DNA from 4 places in the Sphingopyxis sp. 10G20-10 genome. Region 3 is predicted to be linked to each of the others. Evidence: predicted binding sites of a transcription regulator. Region 3 holds the regulator's gene; each other region holds the start of a gene.
The links. The regulator LexA, encoded in region 3, represses DNA repair genes until DNA is damaged. The targets are predictions, from matches to a motif close to GTTCCNCNCTTGTTCT.
Positions count from the first base shown of each region.

Region 1: uvrA (excinuclease ABC subunit UvrA) is a predicted target of LexA. The motif match lies at 1,977-1,992, and genes of this name have one in related genera.
Region 2: radA (DNA repair protein RadA) is a predicted target of LexA. The motif match lies at 1,614-1,629, and genes of this name have one in related genera.
Region 4: ACR3XE_RS12355 (ribonucleoside-diphosphate reductase subunit alpha) is a predicted target of LexA. The motif match lies at 2,281-2,296, and genes of this name have one in related genera.

Region 1 covers NZ_CP195117.1:1,688,798-1,693,327, forward strand. The annotation lists gene uvrA (excinuclease ABC subunit UvrA) at 1-1,965, opposite strand, end outside; gene ACR3XE_RS08295 (M13 family metallopeptidase) at 2,234-4,309, shown strand; gene ACR3XE_RS08300 (BCCT family transporter) at 4,317-4,530, opposite strand, start outside.
Region 2 covers NZ_CP195117.1:2,475,467-2,479,996, reverse strand. The annotation lists gene ACR3XE_RS12045 (acyl-CoA dehydrogenase family protein) at 1-565, shown strand, start outside; gene ACR3XE_RS12040 (acyl-CoA dehydrogenase family protein) at 562-822, shown strand; gene fsa (fructose-6-phosphate aldolase) at 839-1,492, opposite strand; gene radA (DNA repair protein RadA) at 1,645-3,009, shown strand; gene ACR3XE_RS12025 (CvpA family protein) at 3,020-3,580, shown strand; gene ACR3XE_RS12020 (iron-sulfur cluster assembly scaffold protein) at 3,577-4,011, shown strand; gene ACR3XE_RS12015 (cation:proton antiporter domain-containing protein) at 4,008-4,530, shown strand, end outside.
Region 3 covers NZ_CP195117.1:2,107,904-2,112,433, reverse strand. The annotation lists gene ACR3XE_RS10290 (ComEC/Rec2 family competence protein) at 47-1,795, shown strand; gene lexA (transcriptional repressor LexA) at 1,749-2,429, opposite strand; gene ACR3XE_RS10280 (molybdopterin molybdotransferase MoeA) at 2,535-3,722, opposite strand; gene moaC (cyclic pyranopterin monophosphate synthase MoaC) at 3,719-4,189, opposite strand; gene trpC (indole-3-glycerol phosphate synthase TrpC) at 4,186-4,530, opposite strand, start outside.
Region 4 covers NZ_CP195117.1:2,544,118-2,548,647, reverse strand. The annotation lists gene ACR3XE_RS12360 (ribonucleotide-diphosphate reductase subunit beta) at 1-219, opposite strand, end outside; gene ACR3XE_RS12355 (ribonucleoside-diphosphate reductase subunit alpha) at 273-2,240, opposite strand; gene ACR3XE_RS12350 (EAL domain-containing protein) at 3,002-4,530, opposite strand, start outside.

The sequences.
Region 1 (4,530 bases), 420 kb from region 3:
GAGCGGGATGGTCGCGGTGACATCCTGCAGATTATTGGCGCGCGCGCCTTTTAGCACCAGATCAAAGCCGTTGCCGGCGCGGCGGTGCGCGGGAATGTCGATCTGGCGCGTGCCGTTGAGATAGGCGGCGGTGAGGCTGGTCTTGCTTTTGAGCACCTGTTTCAGCGTACCCTCGGCGACAATTTCTCCGCCATGCAGCCCCGCGCCCGGCCCCATGTCGACCAGATAGTCGGCGTGGCGGATCGCATCCTCGTCATGCTCGACGACGATGACGGTGTTGCCAAGGTCGCGCAGGCGCTTGAGCGTCGCGAGCAGGCGGTCATTGTCGCGCTGGTGCAGCCCGATGCTGGGTTCGTCGAGGACATAGAGGACGCCCGACAGGCCGCTGCCGATTTGCGAGGCGAGGCGGATGCGCTGGCTCTCGCCGCCGCTGAGCGTGCCGCTGGTGCGGTTGAGGTTGAGATAGTCGAGCCCGACATTGTTGAGAAAGCCGAGACGCTCGTTGATTTCCTTGAGGATGGCGCGGGCGATCTGCTGTTGCTGGTCGGTCAGCTTGGCTTCGAGGCTGCCGAACCAGGCGAGCGCGTCGGCGACGCTGCGCTGCGCCGACAGGCTGATGTCCTCGCCCGCGATCTTGACCGCGAGCGGTTCGGGACGAAGGCGCGCGCCGTGGCACGTCTCGCACGGCTGCGCGGTCTGATACTTGCCCAGCTCCTCGCGCATCCACGCGCTTTCGGTCTGCAACATGCGGCGGTTGAGGTTGCCGATGACGCCGTCGAAGGGCTTGTGCGTCGAATAGCTGCGGCGACCGTCCTTGAACGTCAGCTCGACGGGCATCCCGCCGCTGCCGAACAGGATGATCTGCTGCACCCCGCCGGGCAAATCCTGCCACGGCGTCGTCAGGTCGAAGTCATAGGCTTTGCCGAGGCTGTCGAGCACCTGCATATAATAGGGCGAAGGCGGGTTCGATTTGGCCCACGGCACAATCGCGCCCTTTTTCAGGGTCAGCGCATGGTTGGGGACGACAAGGTCGGGATCGAACTCCAACCGCTCGCCCAAGCCGTCGCAAGCGGGGCAGGCGCCTTGCGGGGCGTTGAAGCTGAACAGGCGCGGTTCGATTTCGGCGATCGTGAAGCCCGACACGGGGCAGGCGAATTTCTCGCTGAACACGATGCGGTTGGCGGGCAACCCCGCGCCCTTCATCGCGCCGCCGCTCTCTTCGTCTTCGCGGCTCGGCACGACACCATCGGCAAGGTCGAGATAGGCCAGCCCCTCGGCGAGCTTCAACGCGGTTTCCAAACTGTCGGCGAGGCGGGTTTCCAGACCTTCGCGCACCGCGATGCGGTCGACCACTACTTCTATGTCATGCTTGTATTTTTTATCGAGCGCGGGGGCTTCGCCAATTTCGTAAAATTTGCCGTCGATGCGGACGCGGGTGAAGCCCTCTTTCTGCCATTGCGCCAGCTCCTTGCGATACTCGCCCTTGCGCCCGCGCACGACGGGGGCGAGCAGATAGGCGCGGGTGCCCTCTGGCAATTCCATCACGCGGTCGACCATCATGCTGACCGTCTGCGCGGTAATCGGCTCGCCGGTTGCAGGCGAATAGGGGATGCCGACGCGCGCCCACAACAGGCGCATATAGTCATAGATTTCGGTGACCGTCGCGACCGTCGAGCGCGGGTTGCGGCTGGTCGTTTTCTGTTCGATGCTGATCGCCGGAGACAGGCCGTCGATATGCTCGACATCGGGCTTTTGCATCATTTCGAGGAACTGGCGGGCATAGGCCGACAGGCTCTCGACATAGCGCCGCTGCCCCTCGGCATAAATGGTGTCAAAGGCGAGGCTGGATTTGCCGCTGCCGCTGAGTCCGGTGATGACGATCAACTTGTCGCGCGGCAAGTCGACATCGACGCCTTTGAGATTATGTTCGCGCGCGCCGCGGACAGAGATGTGGGTGAGACTCATGGGAGGGCTTTGTTCCAGATTTGTTCTTAACGCGCAAGGGGCGCACGGGGGTCGCCATCAAATGGGGCAGGGGGCGGAGCGATGCAAGGTTGTCGGTGGTGGCATCGGCCAAGCCGGGTGAGGATATCGTCGAGGGTAAATTCTACCAAAGCATCTGTCGCATCGACCAACGACCATTGTCTGCTTGACGGTAAGCGGCGGGAGTGAAAGACAATTCAGCAGAGGTCGCGCGTTTGAGACGGTGGCCACGGGGACCAGGAGAATTTTTATGCAGATGAATTGGCTTACGTCGTCAGCCGCCTTGGCGCTGGCAATGGGCGCGATGACGGGAACACCGCAAGCGCAACAGATGATCGCGCAGACGCAGATTATGGCAGACGGTGACGCAGCGGCAAGTGACGACACATCCGTCGCCCCGCTGACCTTTGGCGACTGGGGCGTCGATCTGACAGCGCGCGATACCAGCGTGAAACCGGGCGATGATTTTGATGCCTATGCCAATGGTGCATGGTTCGCCCACACCGAAATTCCCGACGATCAAGGGTCCGCAGGGGTCGGCTATGACGTCTATAATCTGACCCAGCGGCAGTTGCGCGCGCTGGTGCTGGGCGCCCCGGCCGATGGTCAAGTGGGCGGCCTGTATCAAAGCTTTATGGACGAAGCGCGCGTGGACGCGTTGGGTGCCAAGCCGCTGCTGGCCGATATTGCCAAGGTCGAGGCGATCCAGACCAAGAGCGACATGGCGCGGTTTATGGGAACGACGCAGGGCGGTTTTGGCCTTTCTATCGTCAGCGCTGGACCTTATTCTGACCCCGATGATCCCACCATGAATTCGCTGTGGATGGGCCAGGATGGTTTGGGCCTACCCGAGCGCGAATATTATTTGGACGACCAATTCAAGCCCCAGCGTGACGCCTATCGCGCTTATATCGTGCGGACGCTGACCGCGGTCGGCACCAAAGATCCCGAGGCCGCCGCCGATGCGATCATGGCGTTCGAGACCGATATCGCCAAGGCGAGCTGGAAAATCGCCGACCGCCGCGACATCAGCAAGATCAACAATCCCATGTCATCGGCCGAGCTAAGCGCCTATGCGCCCGGCCTCGACTGGACAGCCTGGTTTGCTGGGGCCGGGATTGGGCCACAGGACCGGATTATCGTCAACGAGAATACGGCGATCCGTGACATTGCGGCGCTTTATGCCAAGACGCCGATCGCGACGTTGAAACTGTGGCAGGAATTTCATGTCGCCGACAATGCCGCACCCTATTTGTCCAAGGATTTTGTCGACAGCCGGTTCGAGCTGTCCAAGGTTTTGAGCGGGGTCAAGGAATTGCGTCCGCGCTGGAAGCGCGGCCTGCGGCTCGTTGACGGCAGCCTGGGCGAGTTGGTTGGGCAGACTTATGCCAAAACCTATTTCCCGGCGAGCGCAAAAGCGAAAATGGAAGAGTTGGTGGCCAATTTGAAACTGGCCATGGGCGACCGGATTCGCAGCAACAACTGGATGGCACCCGCGACCAAAGAAGCGGCGCTGACCAAATTGTCGCGCATGGATGTCATGGTAGGCTATCCCGACAAATGGCGCGATTATTCGGCGCTGACAATCAGCCCGACTGATCTGTACGGCAATGTCCAGCGCAGCGGGAAATTCGAATATGCCTATGCGATGGCCGATTTGAACAAACCGGTTGACCGCAAGAAATGGGCGATGAACCCGCAAACGGTGAACGCCTATAATGGCGGGCTGGAGAACAAGATTGTGTTTCCGGCGGGCATTTTGCAGGCTCCTTATTTCAGCGAAAGCGCGGATGAAGCGGTCAACTATGGGTCGATCGGTGCGATCATCGGGCATGAAATCAGCCATGGTTTCGACGATCAGGGTCGCAAGATTGATGCCGATGGAGCGGTGCATGACTGGTGGACGCCCGCCGATGCCAAGCGGTTTGACGCCGAGGCCAAGGGCTTTGGGGCGCAATATGCGACCTATGAGGCGGTGCCGGGCATGTTCATCAATCCCGATCTGACGATGGGTGAGAATATCGCCGATCTCGCTGGGCTACAGATTGCTTATGACGCCTATCATCGCGCGCTTGGTGGCAAGGATGCGCCGGTAATCGACGGGTTGACGGGCGATCAGCGCTTCTTCCTCTCCTTTGCCCAATCATGGCGTGACAAGCAGCGTGAGGATAGCACCCGTCAGCAAATGGCAAGCGACCCGCACAGCCCCGCAAAATGGCGTGTCATCGGGCCAGTGCGCAATCTGGACGCTTGGTACAAGGCGTTCAATATCGGCGCGGATTCCAAATATTATGTCGCGCCCGACAAGCGCACGCGCATTTGGTAATGTGATGTCAGATGGTGGCGGGGGCGGCGGTTTGCTGTCCCCGCACCATCATCACGGCCAGCGACAGTGCGGCACAAAGAATAACGAACAGCGCCGGAAAACCGCCGAGCACCGACATCATGCGAATACCCTCTAGCCCCGATGCCGATACCAAAACCGTCGCGACAAGCCCGACTGTTATTCCCCAGACAATCTTGATCATCAATGGGGCCTCTGGCGCC
Region 2 (4,530 bases), 370 kb from region 3:
GCAATTCGCCAACGGCGCCATTCGCGGCGGGCTGGCGCTGACCGAGCCCAATGCCGGAACCGATTTGCAGGCGATCCGCACCACCGCCGCGCGTGACGGTGACGATTATGTCATCAATGGCACCAAAACCTGGATTTCGAACGGTTTGAACGGCAGTTGCTTTGCACTGCTGGTCAAAACCGATGCCAAAGCCGATCCGCGTTATACGGGCATGAGCCTCATGATCGCGCCCAAGGGCGAGGGGTTTACCACCGGCAAGAAGTTCAAGAAACTGGGCTATAATGCCATCGACACAGCCGAGCTGATTTTCGACAATTATCGAATTCCCGCCGACCATCTGATCGGTGAGGTCGAAGGGCAGGGGTTCTTTCAGGCGACCGGCGGGCTGGAACTTGGGCGGATCAATGTTGCGGCGCGCGGGGTTGGAGTCGCCGAGGGCGCGCTGAGGCTGGCGACCGAATATGCGCAAGTGCGCGAAACCATGGGCAAGCCGATTGCCGAGCATCAGGCGATCCAACTGAAGATCGGCGACATGGTGACACGCGCGCGCGCCGCGGGCTTTTGACCTTTGATGCCGCCGCTGCCTATGATCGCGGCGACCGCTGCGATCTGGAAGCCGGAATGGCCAAATATTTCGCATCAGAAGCAGCGGTGAGCAACAGCCAAGAAGCGATGCGGATTTTTGGCGGTTATGGCTATTCGAAGGAATATGACGTCGAACGGCTATACCGCGACGCCATTTTCCTGTGCATCGCCGAAGGCACCAACGAGATGCAACGGATCATCATTTCAAAGCAGTGGGTGAAGGCTCACCTGGCCTAAGCAGGCCGTCAGTGCTTCAGCTGATCGACTGACCGGTCTTGGCCCAATCGGCGAGGAAGCCTTCGATGCCCTTGTCGGTCAATATATGCTTGAACAATCCCTTAATGACGGCGGGCGGCGCGGTCATCACATCTGCGCCGATCTTGGCGGCTTCCAGCACATGCATCCCGTGGCGGACGCTGGCGACGAGGATTTCGGTGCGATAGGCGTAATTGTCATAGATGAGCCGGATGTCGGCGATTAGCTGCATCCCGTCAAACCCATTGTCGTCATGACGCCCGACGAAGGGCGAAACAAATGTCGCGCCGGCCTTGGCCGCGAGCAGCGCCTGGTTCGCCGAGAAGCAGAGCGTGACATTGACCATCGTGCCCTCGCCGGTCAGCGCCTTGCAGGTTTTCAGGCCGTCGATGGTCAGTGGCACCTTGATGCAGACATTGTCGGCGATCTTGCGGAGGACTTCGGCCTCTTTCATCATCGTTGCGTGGTCGAGCGCGACGACTTCGGCCGACACAGGCCCATCGGTCAGCGCGCAGATTTCTTTGGTGACTTCCATGAAATCACGACCCGACTTGGCGATCAGCGACGGGTTGGTGGTGACGCCATCGAGCAGGCCGGTCGCGGCCAATTCCTTGATGTCGGCGATTTCGGCGGTGTCGGCAAAGAATTTCATGGTGGGGTGCGTTCCTTCATTAGGGCGATTCGGGTGCTCCTGACCGCCTTAGAACAATGATAGGAAAAACTACACTATCGGGCCTTGCTTCGTCGTCATGACGGCGTCAGAAACCGCTGGCGTTCCGTATTTGTTCTGAATATAGAAGCCGCATGGCCAAAGCAAAACGTCAATATGTCTGTCAGAATTGCGGGACTGTCGCCTATCGCTGGCAGGGGCAGTGCGACGATTGTGCCGAATGGAACACTTTGGTCGAAGAGGCCGCAGAAACGGTGTTTTCGGCCAAACATAATCTGCGCGCGGGCGGACGGAAAATTGCGTTGGAGACGCTCGATTCCGATGTTCCGCTGCCCGACCGCATGGCGTGCGGCATCGCCGAATTTGATCGCGCGCTGGGTGGCGGCTTTGTGGCGGGGTCGGCGACACTGATCGGCGGCGATCCGGGGATCGGCAAATCGACCTTGCTGTTACAAGCGGCGGGGCGGCTGGCGCTGTCGGGCAAGTCGGTCGTCTATATCAGCGGCGAAGAAGCGGCGGCGCAGGTGCGGCTTCGCGCGCAACGGCTGGGTCTGGGCGCGGCCAAAGTGTTACTCGCCAGCGCGACATCGGTGCGCGACATATTGGCGACGCTCGACGGTGCGGCGACGCCTGACTTTCTGGTCATCGATTCGATCCAGACGATGCACAGCGACCTGATCGAGGGCGCGCCGGGGACGGTGAGTCAGGTGCGAGCCAGCGCGCAAGAGCTTATCCGCTTTGCCAAGGACAGCCATTGTGCGCTGGTGCTGGTCGGCCATGTGACCAAAGATGGCAGCATCGCGGGGCCGCGTGTGCTGGAGCATATGGTCGATACGGTGCTGGCGTTTGAGGGCGAGCGCAGTCATCAGTATCGCATTTTGCGCGCGGTCAAGAACCGTTTTGGCGGCACCGATGAAATCGGCGTCTTCTCGATGGAAGAAAGCGGGCTGAGCGAGGTGGCTAACCCGTCGAGTCTGTTTTTGACCAACCGCAGCCGCGATGTGCCGGGCGCGGTGGTGTTTCCGGCGCTGGAAGGCACGCGACCGGTGCTGGTCGAAGTGCAAGCGTTGACGGTGCGATTGGCGAGCGGGGCGACACCGCGCCGTGCGGTTGTCGGATGGGACAGCGGACGGCTGGCGATGATCTTGGCGGTGCTGGAGGCGCGATGCGGCCTGTCGATGACGTCGGCTGAGGTGTATCTGAATATTGCCGGTGGCTATCGGCTGACCGACCCCGCTGCCGATCTGGCGGTGGCGGCGGCGCTGGTGTCGGCTTTTACCGAGCGACCGGTGCCCGCCGACAGCATCGGTTTTGGCGAGGTATCGCTGTCGGGCGAAGTGCGTCCGGTTGCCCATGCTCCGCTGCGGCTGCGTGAGGCGGCAAAGCTTGGTTTTTCCAAGGCTTGGGGTCCGAAGGGCATGAAATCGGTCGGCGGAATTTCGGTCACGGGTTTCGAGCGGCTTGGCGAACTCGTTGACCTGATGCTCGGTCGCGATTAGCGCAGCCCTTATGGGTAGTTTGACGGCTTTGGATATTGTCGTGCTGACGTTGGTCGGTGGCGGCGCGATATTGGGATTCTCACGCGGGTTGGTGCAGGAAGTGTTGAGCTTGCTCGCCTGGGTGTTGGCGATTGCGGCGGTGCGCTTGTTTCACGCGCCGGTCAGCAATGCGATTACGGGTCGGGTCGGGTCCGAAGGCGGGGCCGCGATGCTCAGCTTTGTTTTGCTGTTCGGGGTGGTGTTCTTCCTCGGGAAATGGATATCGCGCTCGATCGGCGATCGCAGCCGCCGGTCGTTGATCGGCGGGTTCGACCGTGGGCTGGGTGCGGGTTTTGGCGCGATCAAAGGCCTGTTGCTGGCGACGATCGGCTTTATGACGCTGACTTTGCTCTATGATATTGGCTATGGCAAACAGGCGCAGCCGGCCTGGGTGACGGGCAGTCGCACCTATCCGGCGCTCAGCGCGACCAGCGCAGCGGCGAGCGAGATTATTGCCGAGCGGCGCAAAGAAGCGCGCGAGGCTGATGAAGATCCACCAGAAGAAGCAACGCCCGCGAAAAAAGCGTCATGACGGCGCCACTATATAATCGCGACATATTGGCGCTGGCGGTGGCGAGCGCCGACTTTCCGCCACTGAGTGACACGTCGCTATCCGCCGATGTCCGCGCGCCCTTATGCGGCAGCCGCATCCATCTGGATCTCGACCGCGACGCGGCGGGACAGGTGACGCGGGTCGGCATGAAGGTCGAGGCGTGCGCTTTGGGGCAGGCGGCTGCGACATTGTTTGCACGCCATGCGGAGGGACGGTCACTGGCAGAGATTGCCGCCACGCGCGCCGCCATCGCCGATTGGTTTGGCGGCGGCTCCGATGTGCCCGACTGGCCGGGCTTTGCTCTGCTCGCTCCGGCGCGCGACTTTCCGGCGCGGCATGGGGCGATTCTGCTGCCCTTTGACGCGGCGATAAAGGCGCTCGGCGGGCCGCAACCGGCGGTGTCTGCATGAGCTTATTGGTCGCCGCTGTCGCCGCAACGGCCGAAAATCCGACGCAAGTGATGTTGGTCGAAGCTGCGATCCTGTTGGGTGTGGCGACGTTGTTCGTGCTTATTTTTCGCCGTCTCGGCTTGGGCGCGGTGCTGGGCTATTTGATTGCGGGGGCATTGGTCGGGCCGCACGGGCTGGCGCTGGTCGGCGGCGGCGAATCAAAGCTGGCCTTTGCCGAACTGGGCATCGCTTTTCTGTTGTTCCTCGTCGGGCTGGAATTGCACCCGCGTCGTTTGTGGGAATTGCGCCGCGCCATTTTCGGATTGGGCTTGGTACAGGTGGTCGTTACCGGCCTGATTTTGACCGCCCTGATCCTCGCCTTTCTGGGGTTCAGCTGGCAGGCGGCGCTGGCGCTCGGGCTGCCGCTGGCCTTGTCATCGACGGCGCAGGTGTTGCCCGGCATGAAGGCGTCGGGCCGGATCAATTCGCCTTTTGGGGAAAAAGCCTTTTCGATCCTGCTGTTTCAGGATCTGGCCATCG
Region 3 (4,530 bases):
CAGCATCGAAAGCGTCGAGCCGCTGCCAGCGCGTGGACAGCAACGGTTGATCGTGCGCCCGAACAATCGTCCAGACCTCCCGCCGCGCGTCCGGCTGACCATGCGGACTAATGGCCATGACGCTTTGGTGGCGGGCGAAGCGATAGGCGTGCGGGCGCGGTTGATGCCGCCGCCGGGGCCAAGCCTGCCCGGTGGATATGATTTTGCGCAGCGGGCCTGGTTCGACGGGATTGGCGCGGTCGGAACCGTTCTCGGCAGTCCGACCCGCGCCAAAGGAGCGGACAAGGAGGTTGCGCCGTTGCGGCTTCGGCTCAGCCAGCATGTCCAGTCGCAAATTGCGGGGTCGGCGGGCGGGATCGCCGCTGCTTTGGTCAGTGGGGATCGCGGCGCGATCAGCGATGATGATGCCAACGCCATGCGGCGCAGCGGATTGGCACATTTGCTGGCGATCAGCGGACTTCATGTTACCGCGGTGGTCGGCTTTGTGATGTTTTTCTTGTTGCGCTTGCTCGCGCTGAACCAGCGGCTCGCTCTGCGTGGTTCGATCATTCTCTATGCCGCTGCCGGGGCCGCGATTGCAGGGCTTGGCTATACATGGCTGACAGGCATGGCGGTGCCCACCTTGCGATCGTGCATCGCCGCCATGCTGGTTCTTGCCGCCTTTATGATGGGGCGTGAAGCCTTGACGTTGCGGCTGGTCGCGGCGGGGGCGTTAATCGTTATGGTGTGGCGTCCCGAATCGCTGGCCGGACCCAGTTTTCAATTGAGCTTTGCCGCCGTCGCCGCGATTATTGCGCTGCACGAAAGCCCGCCGATGCGCGTTTTTCTTGCGCGCCGCGAAGAACCTCGGCTGTGGCGCTTGGGCCGCGCCATCGCCGGACTGTTGATTACCGGCCTTGTTATTGAGCTGACTCTGGCGCCGATTGCCTTGTTCCATTTTCACAAGGCCGGCCTCTATGGCGCGCTTGCCAATGTGATCGCGATCCCGCTCACCACCTTTGTGATTATGCCGATGGAGGCGCTGGCGTTATTGTTCGACAGCGTCGGGATCGGCGCGCCCTTTTGGTGGGTGGCTGGGGAGGCGCTCAACGGCTTGCTCGTGCTCGCCCATGCGGTGGCGGATGCGCCCGGCGCGGTCGCGACATTGCCGGTGTTTCCGGCCTATGGTTTTGCACTGTCGGTGCTCGGCGGGCTTTGGTTGCTGTTGTGGCGCACGCGCTGGCGTTGGGCGGGGCTGGCGCCGATGCTGGTGGGTGCGCTGGTCCTGACCGCACAGCCACGTCCTGATGTGCTGATTACCAACGACGGCCGCCATATTGCCGCAAAGCTGGACGATGGCCGCTATGCCTTATTGCGCGACCGTGCGGGCGACTATGTTCGCGGCAGTCTGGGCGAAGCAGCAGGCGTCGATGGCAAACTGGTCGCCCTGTCCGCTTCCGGTCAGGCAAAAGCCGAATGCAACCGCGATTTCTGTCGCTGGCAACAGGGCCGGGGATCGCAAAGCCTGACCATCATGGCCTCACGCGGCACGGCAAAGATAGAGGGGACAGATATGGCCGCGGCCTGCGCTGCCGCCGATGTGGTGGTCAGTGATCGCTGGTTGCACGACGAATGTCACGCCCGTTGGCTGACGATTGATCGCGACAGCCTGCCGCAAACGGGCGGTTTGGCACTTTACCTAGATGGCCCGCGCGTCGTGACAGCGCTGCGCGCGGGAGACGAGCATCCTTGGCGTCGCCCCGTCACGCTTAGTGGTAACGACGAAGCAGTCCCGACAAGCGCCCTTGCACCATGACGCGGTCCGCGGCGTAGCGCTGCGGTTCATAGGCGCCATTGGCGGGATCGAGTCGGACCATCGCGCCTTCGCGGCGGAAATATTTGAGCGTGGCATCCTGCCCGTCGACCAAGGCGACAACAATTTCGCCCTCGCGTGCCGTGTCGGCTTTCTGGATCAGTGCATAGTCGCCATCCAAAATTCCCGCTTCGACCATCGAATCGCCCGATACTTCCAACGCATAATGTTCGCCCGAGCCGAGCAGCGCGGCGGGAACCGACAGATTGTTATGATCCTCAAACGCCTCGATCGGCACACCGGCGGCGATTTTGCCGTGCAGCGGCACCTCGATAATATCATTGGCCGCAATCGGCTGCATCGCAGGTGGTGACTTGCGCAGTGGAACAACATTGTCGGACGAACCTTGCGCCGCCTTGCCGCCTTCGGGCAATTTTACGACTTCCAAAGCGCGCGCGCGATTGGGCAAGCGGCGCAGAAATCCGCGTTCTTCAAGCGCACTGATCAAGCGGTGAATCCCTGATTTTGACTTCAGCCCCAAGGCCTCCTTCATTTCTTCGAACGAAGGCGAAATCCCGCTAGCGTCGAGACGCTGCTGGATGAAGTGGAGCAGTTCATGCTGCTTGGCGGTCAACATCGATCATTCTCCAATGGGGTCTAAGCCGGACATAAGGGGAACGATAGTGGAACAGAGAGGGGGTTGTCAAGCGTGCGGTGTATATCCCCTTGCGTCAAATGCGCGTTAGAGCGCGATATAGGGGACAGGCATTCCGGCCTCTGTGGCGGCGGCGCCAATCTCCCGCACCACCAGCGCGTTGGCCACCGCCAAGGGACGGGTTTGTCCGCTGTCCTGGCTGGCCAGCAACGACACTGTTCCATTTGCCACCACAGCGCGCAGATAATCGCGACGGCTGCCTCCAGCGTCCAGCGGCGTGGCCAGCGGCGCTTGGTAGATTTGCGGGAGCGGATCACCGGCCCCCGCTAGATGCCGTACCAATGGCAACAGAAACAGTGTCGCGGTGACGAAGGCCGATGATGGATTGCCGGGTAGCCCCAGCACGACCGCATCGCTCAACGTCGCGGCGAGAAGCGGCTTGCCGGGGCGCATCGCGATCTTCCAGAAATCGATCGCGCCGCCCGCGTCTGTAATCGCGCCCCGCACATGGTCATGCACGCCGACCGATGCCCCACCGACGGTAACGATGACGTCGTGACGTCGCGCTAACTCATCTAAAAGACTGGATAAAGCCTGTCGATCATCACGAACATGACAGGGCGGGGTGATTAGCGCGGGCTCGGCGGTGAGCATTGCGGCGAGCATGACTCCATTGCTGTCGGGAATCTGGCCGGAGGCGAGGGGGTGGCCGGGCGGCACCAGTTCGTCGCCGGTGGTGACTATCGCCACGCGTGGGCGTGTGCCGACCGCAACTTGGCCGGTGCCGTTCATCGCCGCAGCGGCAAGAGCGCCCGCAGTCAACCGCGTCCCGCGCTCAAGCAGCCTGTCACCAGCGGCAAAGTCGCCGCCGCGCGCGCGAATATGGCGGCCGCGCTCTGCCGGACCGTCACCGGTCAAAAATATGCTGCCGCCGCGTATTTCCGTGTCTTCTTGCACCATGACCGTGTCTGCGCCATCGGGCAGCATGGCGCCGGTAAAGATGCGGATCGCTTCGCCGCTGGCCAGTGTTTGTGACGGAACTGCGCCAGCGGCGACTTCGCCTGCCAAAGCCCACGGGCCGGGTAGGTCGGCAAAGCGGATCGCAAAGCCATCCATCGCCGACATCGGCGCGGTGGGCTGATCGCGCTGGGCTATGATTGTTTCTGAAAGAAAGCGCCCAACAGATTCGAATAGCGGGATATTTTCTGAAGCGAGCGGAGGTTTTAGCGCCAGAAATCGCGCCTGAGCTTCCTCAACCGGAAGCTGCGCGCTCATGGTGCTGACCAGTCGCCCGACCGGCCACCGCTCTTTTCGAGCAGGCAAATGTCACCAATGACCATCGCCCGGTCGAGCGCCTTTGCCATGTCATAGAGGGTGAGCAGCGTCACCGACACGGCGGTCAGTGCCTCCATCTCGACCCCGGTCGGTCCGGTTGTTGCCGCCGTCGCGCGCACCGCAACGCCGTCCTCTTCCCATGTAAAATCGACCGTCACGCTGGTGAGCGCCAGCGGATGGCAAAGCGGGATCAGGTCGGCTGTGCGCTTTGCGGCCATAATCCCCGCGATACGCGCGGTCGAGATGACGTCACCTTTGGGCGCATTTCCATTGCGAATGGCCTTTAGTGCATCTGACGTCATGCCGATGTGTCCACCCGCGACGGCGCGGCGGACTGTCGTGGCCTTGGCGCCAACATCGACCATATGCGCGGCGCCGCTCTCGTCGAGATGCGTCGGGCGCGTCACACGGCTTCGCCCGTCAGTAACTGGCGGGTGGCGGTGCAAACATCATCCTGCCGCATCAGGCTTTCGCCCACCAGAAAGGCGTTAACCCCATGTTTTGCTAGGCGCTGGCAGTCGGCATGGATGGAAATGCCGCTTTCTCCGACCAGCAAGGTTCCGGGCGGGACGCGTGTCGCCAGACGCTCTGTGACGCCAAGGTTGGTCTCAAAAGTCCGCAAATCACGGTTGTTGACGCCAATCAGCCGCGATTTGAGGTGGGTCAGCGCGCGGTCCAGTTCGGCCTCGTCATGGACTTCGACCAGCACATCCACTCCGCGTTCGGTGGCCGCTGCTTCAATCTCGGC
Region 4 (4,530 bases), 440 kb from region 3:
GCAATCCTGCACCTCGATATCGGCCTGGGTGAAGAAGCGGAAAATCTGGGTCAGCAGATTGCGTTCATGGTCGGACAGCTTTTGCGCCCAATCACGGCAATCCTCGCCCAGCGGCACTTCTTCGGGAACCCAATGGATTTGTTGCTGCCGCTTCCAGAAATCAAACGCCCACGGATATTCAAAGGGCTTATAGGTTTTGCGGGATTCTGTCAGGGACATGGGTCGATCCTCGGGTTAAATAGTCGTGGTTTTGCTTAAGGCTGGCGCGGGCTTTACTGGCAGGCCAGACATTCGTCATAATCGGTGGACGGCAATTCATATTTCGCCAGCTCGGCGGTGTTGTCGGCCTCGACCCCGCCGGCAAAGCCCGCGCGCTGCACCGATTTCGACCGCAGATAATAGAGCGATTTGATGCCGAGTTCCCACGCGCGATAGTGGAGCATGAGCAGGTCCCACTTCTCGACATCGGCGGGGATGAAGAGATTGAGCGACTGCGCCTGATCAATATAGGGCGTACGGTCGGCGCTGAGTTCGAGCAGCCAGCGTTGATCGATTTCAAAGCTGGTCTTGAAGCAATCCTTTTCATCCTGCGTCAGGAAGTCGAGGTGCTGGACGCTGCCGCCGCGTTCGAGAATCGAGTTCCAGATGCTGTCGCTGTTCTTGGCCTTGTCGACCAGCAGCGATTCCAGATGCGGGTTCTTGACCACAAAGCTGCCCGACAGCGTCTTGTGCGTATAGATGTTCGCGGGCACCGGTTCGATGCACGCGCTGGTGCCGCCGCAGATGATGCTGATCGACGCGGTGGGCGCGATCGCCATCTTGCAGCTGAACCGTTCCATCACGCCCTGATCGGCGGCGTCGGGGCAGGGGCCGCGTTCGTTGGCGAGCAGCATCGAGGCCTGATCGACCTGTGCGCGGATATGTTTGAAAACGCGCAGGTTCGACGATTTCGCCATCGCGCCCTCGAACGGCAGGCCGCGGGCCTGGAGGAAGCTGTGGAAGCCCATGACGCCCAGCCCGACCGAGCGTTCGCGGCTGGCCGAATATTTGGCGCGGGCCATTTCGGGCGGGGCGCGGTCGATATAATCCTGCAGGACGTTGTCGAGCATCCGCATGACATCCTCGATGAACATCTTGTCGCCGTTCCACTCGTCCCAGGTTTCGAGGTTGAGGCTGGAGAGGCAGCAGACCGCAGTGCGATCATTGCCCAGATGGTCGCGGCCCGTCGGCAGCGTGATTTCGCTGCACAGGTTCGAGGTCGAAACCTTCAGCCCCAGGTCGCGGTGATGCTTGGGCATCATGCGGTTCACCTGATCGATGAAGATGATGTAGGGCTCGCCGGTCGCGAGGCGCGTTTCGACGATCTTCTGGAACAAGGCGCGCGCATTGACGGTGCCGCGGACGCTCTGGTCCTTGGGGCTCTTGAGGTCGAAATCAGCGCCGTCGCGGACAGCTTCCATGAATTCGTCGGTGATCAGGACGCCGTGGTGGAGGTTGAGCGCCTTGCGGTTGAAATCGCCCGACGGCTTGCGAACCTCGAGGAACTCCTCGATTTCGGGGTGGTTGACGTCGAGATAGCAGGCGGCCGAACCGCGCCGCAGCGAGCCTTGCGAAATCGCGAGGGTGAGGCTGTCCATCACGCGGACAAAGGGAATGATGCCGCTGGTCTTGCCGTTCAGGCCGACGGGTTCGCCGATGCCGCGTACCGCGCCCCAATAGGTGCCGATGCCGCCACCACGGCTGGCGAGCCACACATTCTCGTTCCACGTGCCGACAATGCCCTCAAGGCTGTCGTCGACCGAGTTGAGGTAGCAGCTGATCGGCAGGCCGCGTCCGGTGCCGCCGTTCGAGAGCACTGGCGTTGCGGGCATGAACCACAGCTTCGAGATATAATCATAGAGCCGCTGGGCATGATCCTGATCATCGGCATAGGCCGACGCGACTCGCGCGAACAGATCCTGATAGGATTCGCCGGGGAGCAGATAGCGGTCCTGCAGCGTTTCCTTGCCGAAATCGGTGAGCAGGGCATCGCGACTGGAGTCGGTGACGATGGTGAAGCGGCGCGTGTGGACCTTGGGGTCGCCGGCGTCTTCGTTGAGTTTGATCGCGGGCGTTTCGGCAGGCTCCGGTTCGCGCACGCTTAGCGTCTCTTGAGTCGCCTCGGGCGATGCCTCTGTCTTGTCCAATTCTGCCGTCGCCACGTCGCTATTCTCCACCCGGTCCGTCTCGCGAAAATCCATTATCTCTTCCCCGTTTTGTCCTGACGCGCGCTGCGCATCTGTTCCTGTCTTGTTCGACTCGGGGCGAAACCCCAGCCTAGCAGTTTTCTGGTCCCTGAGGGGACTCTATTTTCGAGCGCAAAAAGGGTCCGCCCGCGCATCGACAGGATGAGCAACGGGATTCCGCAGTTTACGGTCAAATACTATTTCTTGGGCTTCCCCCTCGGTCGACCCACAACCCATAGTGCCACGTCGCGCCAGCGACGCAAGAGGGTAAATGACATTTTAAGGACTCGGTTCGTCGCTATTCTGATTCGTCTCGCCGCGTCCCATGTTGGGCGATTGGCGCTAAGGCCAGCGATCCTGCGGGATAGAGCGCGATGTGGCTAAAATGGGTGTTGCGTATCAGTCGCGCCAGAAATTTTTTTGTCGGCGGGCCTGTCCATTTGGAGGCCGTTGTGCGTCGGGCCGCGACGCACAGGTCGTGGCCGGATGAAAGGCCGCCGCTGATACCCGTGGAGGCAGTGTTTATGACATGGGTGAAACGGAGGGCGGAACCGTGCTCGCACAAAAGAAAAGGCCCCGGCAATGCCGAGGCCCTTTTTGAATATTTTCGCTAATTTAAGCTCGACCGCCACCGCTTCCGGTACCGGCACCGCCAAGAAAGCTCCAAAACCAACCCATGAGTTATCTCCCTCTGTCACTGCGAAAAAAACAGCAGTTAACGCGGCATATACCTTAATTGATAAGGTAAACCAAGAATTAACTTCAAAGGTTAACGTTTAGGCGGATTTTTCGGAGAGCGTCCCGTCAAGCTTGGCTGTTAGTTCGGAAAATAACTGTGGTTTACCAAGATGGTAGCCTTGCCCTATGTCGCATCCAAGGCGATTGAGTAGGGCCATGGTGGCGGCGTCTTCGATGCCTTCTGCGACAGCGACTGCGTCAAGTTTGTGCGCCAAATCGATGGTTGATTTGACCACTTCTAAGTTTCGCGGCGAATCGCGCATGGTCATTACGAATCGCTTGTCGATCTTGATTTCATCCGCCTCAATTTCGGTGAGATATTCGAGGTTTGACTGGCCGGTCCCATAATCATCAATCGAAAGGCGCATGCCTGCGCGACGAAGCTGAGCCAGCGTTTTTCGGGCCTGTGCGCTGTTTTCGATCTGCGCGGTTTCGGTCACTTCAATCGTTAACATTTCTGGTGGCAAGTGATGCGCGGTCAGCATGACACGAATAGTTCCGACCAGATCAGCGTGGTCAAGCAGAGTGGCCGACATATTGACCGACATATGGATGGGTTGGCCGAGGGCATGAAGTTGCGCCGCCGAATGGATTGCCTGATCCATGACGAATAATGTCAGGCGGTAAATGTCCTGGCTCTTTTCGGCTTGGGTAATAAATTCGTCGGGCGAAATAGAACCGCGATCGGGGTGGGTCCAGCGCGCGAGAGCTTCGACGCCGACCATCGTTTGCGTTTCCAAATCATATTGCGGTTGATAGGCGACCCAAATGTCCCCGCCTGCCATCGCATCCTCAAGCTGCGAGTGAAAGCTAAGTTGCCAACCCGCATCCGCTTTTTGACGCGGGGCATATTTTGTCCACAGAGAGCGGTTGCGGATCGATTTTTCGGCCGCCACCAGCGCAGCGGCGAGCCGCTGGGCATTGGACCCTTCGAATTCGTCGTTGATGCCAAAAGCAATGGCGACATCCACGCGCAACTCTCCGATCGTGAGTGGGGCATTGAACAGCGCTGCCAGCCCAGCCAACTGGTTTTCGATCTGGCTATGTTGATAATAGGGAACCAGCCAAGAAAAAGTGCCATCAAGGTCATGGTATAGCTGTGTCCCGCCCGACACCAACTGGAGGCGGCGGCTCACCTGTTCGATCAATAGCTGACTTCCTGCGCCGGGCAAGAAAGCGGCGAGATCTTCGAAATTGACCAGTTTTGCGCCGATAACCGTATGACTGCCGAAGGGCAGTTCAGACCGCATGGCTTCGAAATTGGGCAAACCTGAAACGGGGTTTTCGCGCTGCGCTGAAACACGGCGGCGATTACGCGCTACAATGATGCCAATGGTGGCTAGGAATATTACGCTCGTGCCAACTGATATGGTCACCAACATTGTGCTCATCAGAATTTTGGCGACGACCGAGAATAGCACCACTACGGCAGCTGTGGCACCGAACCAGCGACTAGTTTTGGTAAGCATCCATGCCATAACGAACAGGATTGTGAGCGACAAAGAGGGAAGCCAGCCGAGGTTGACAGGATTCCCTCGTTTCAGAGTTTCCGCCCCGATCAAGTGAA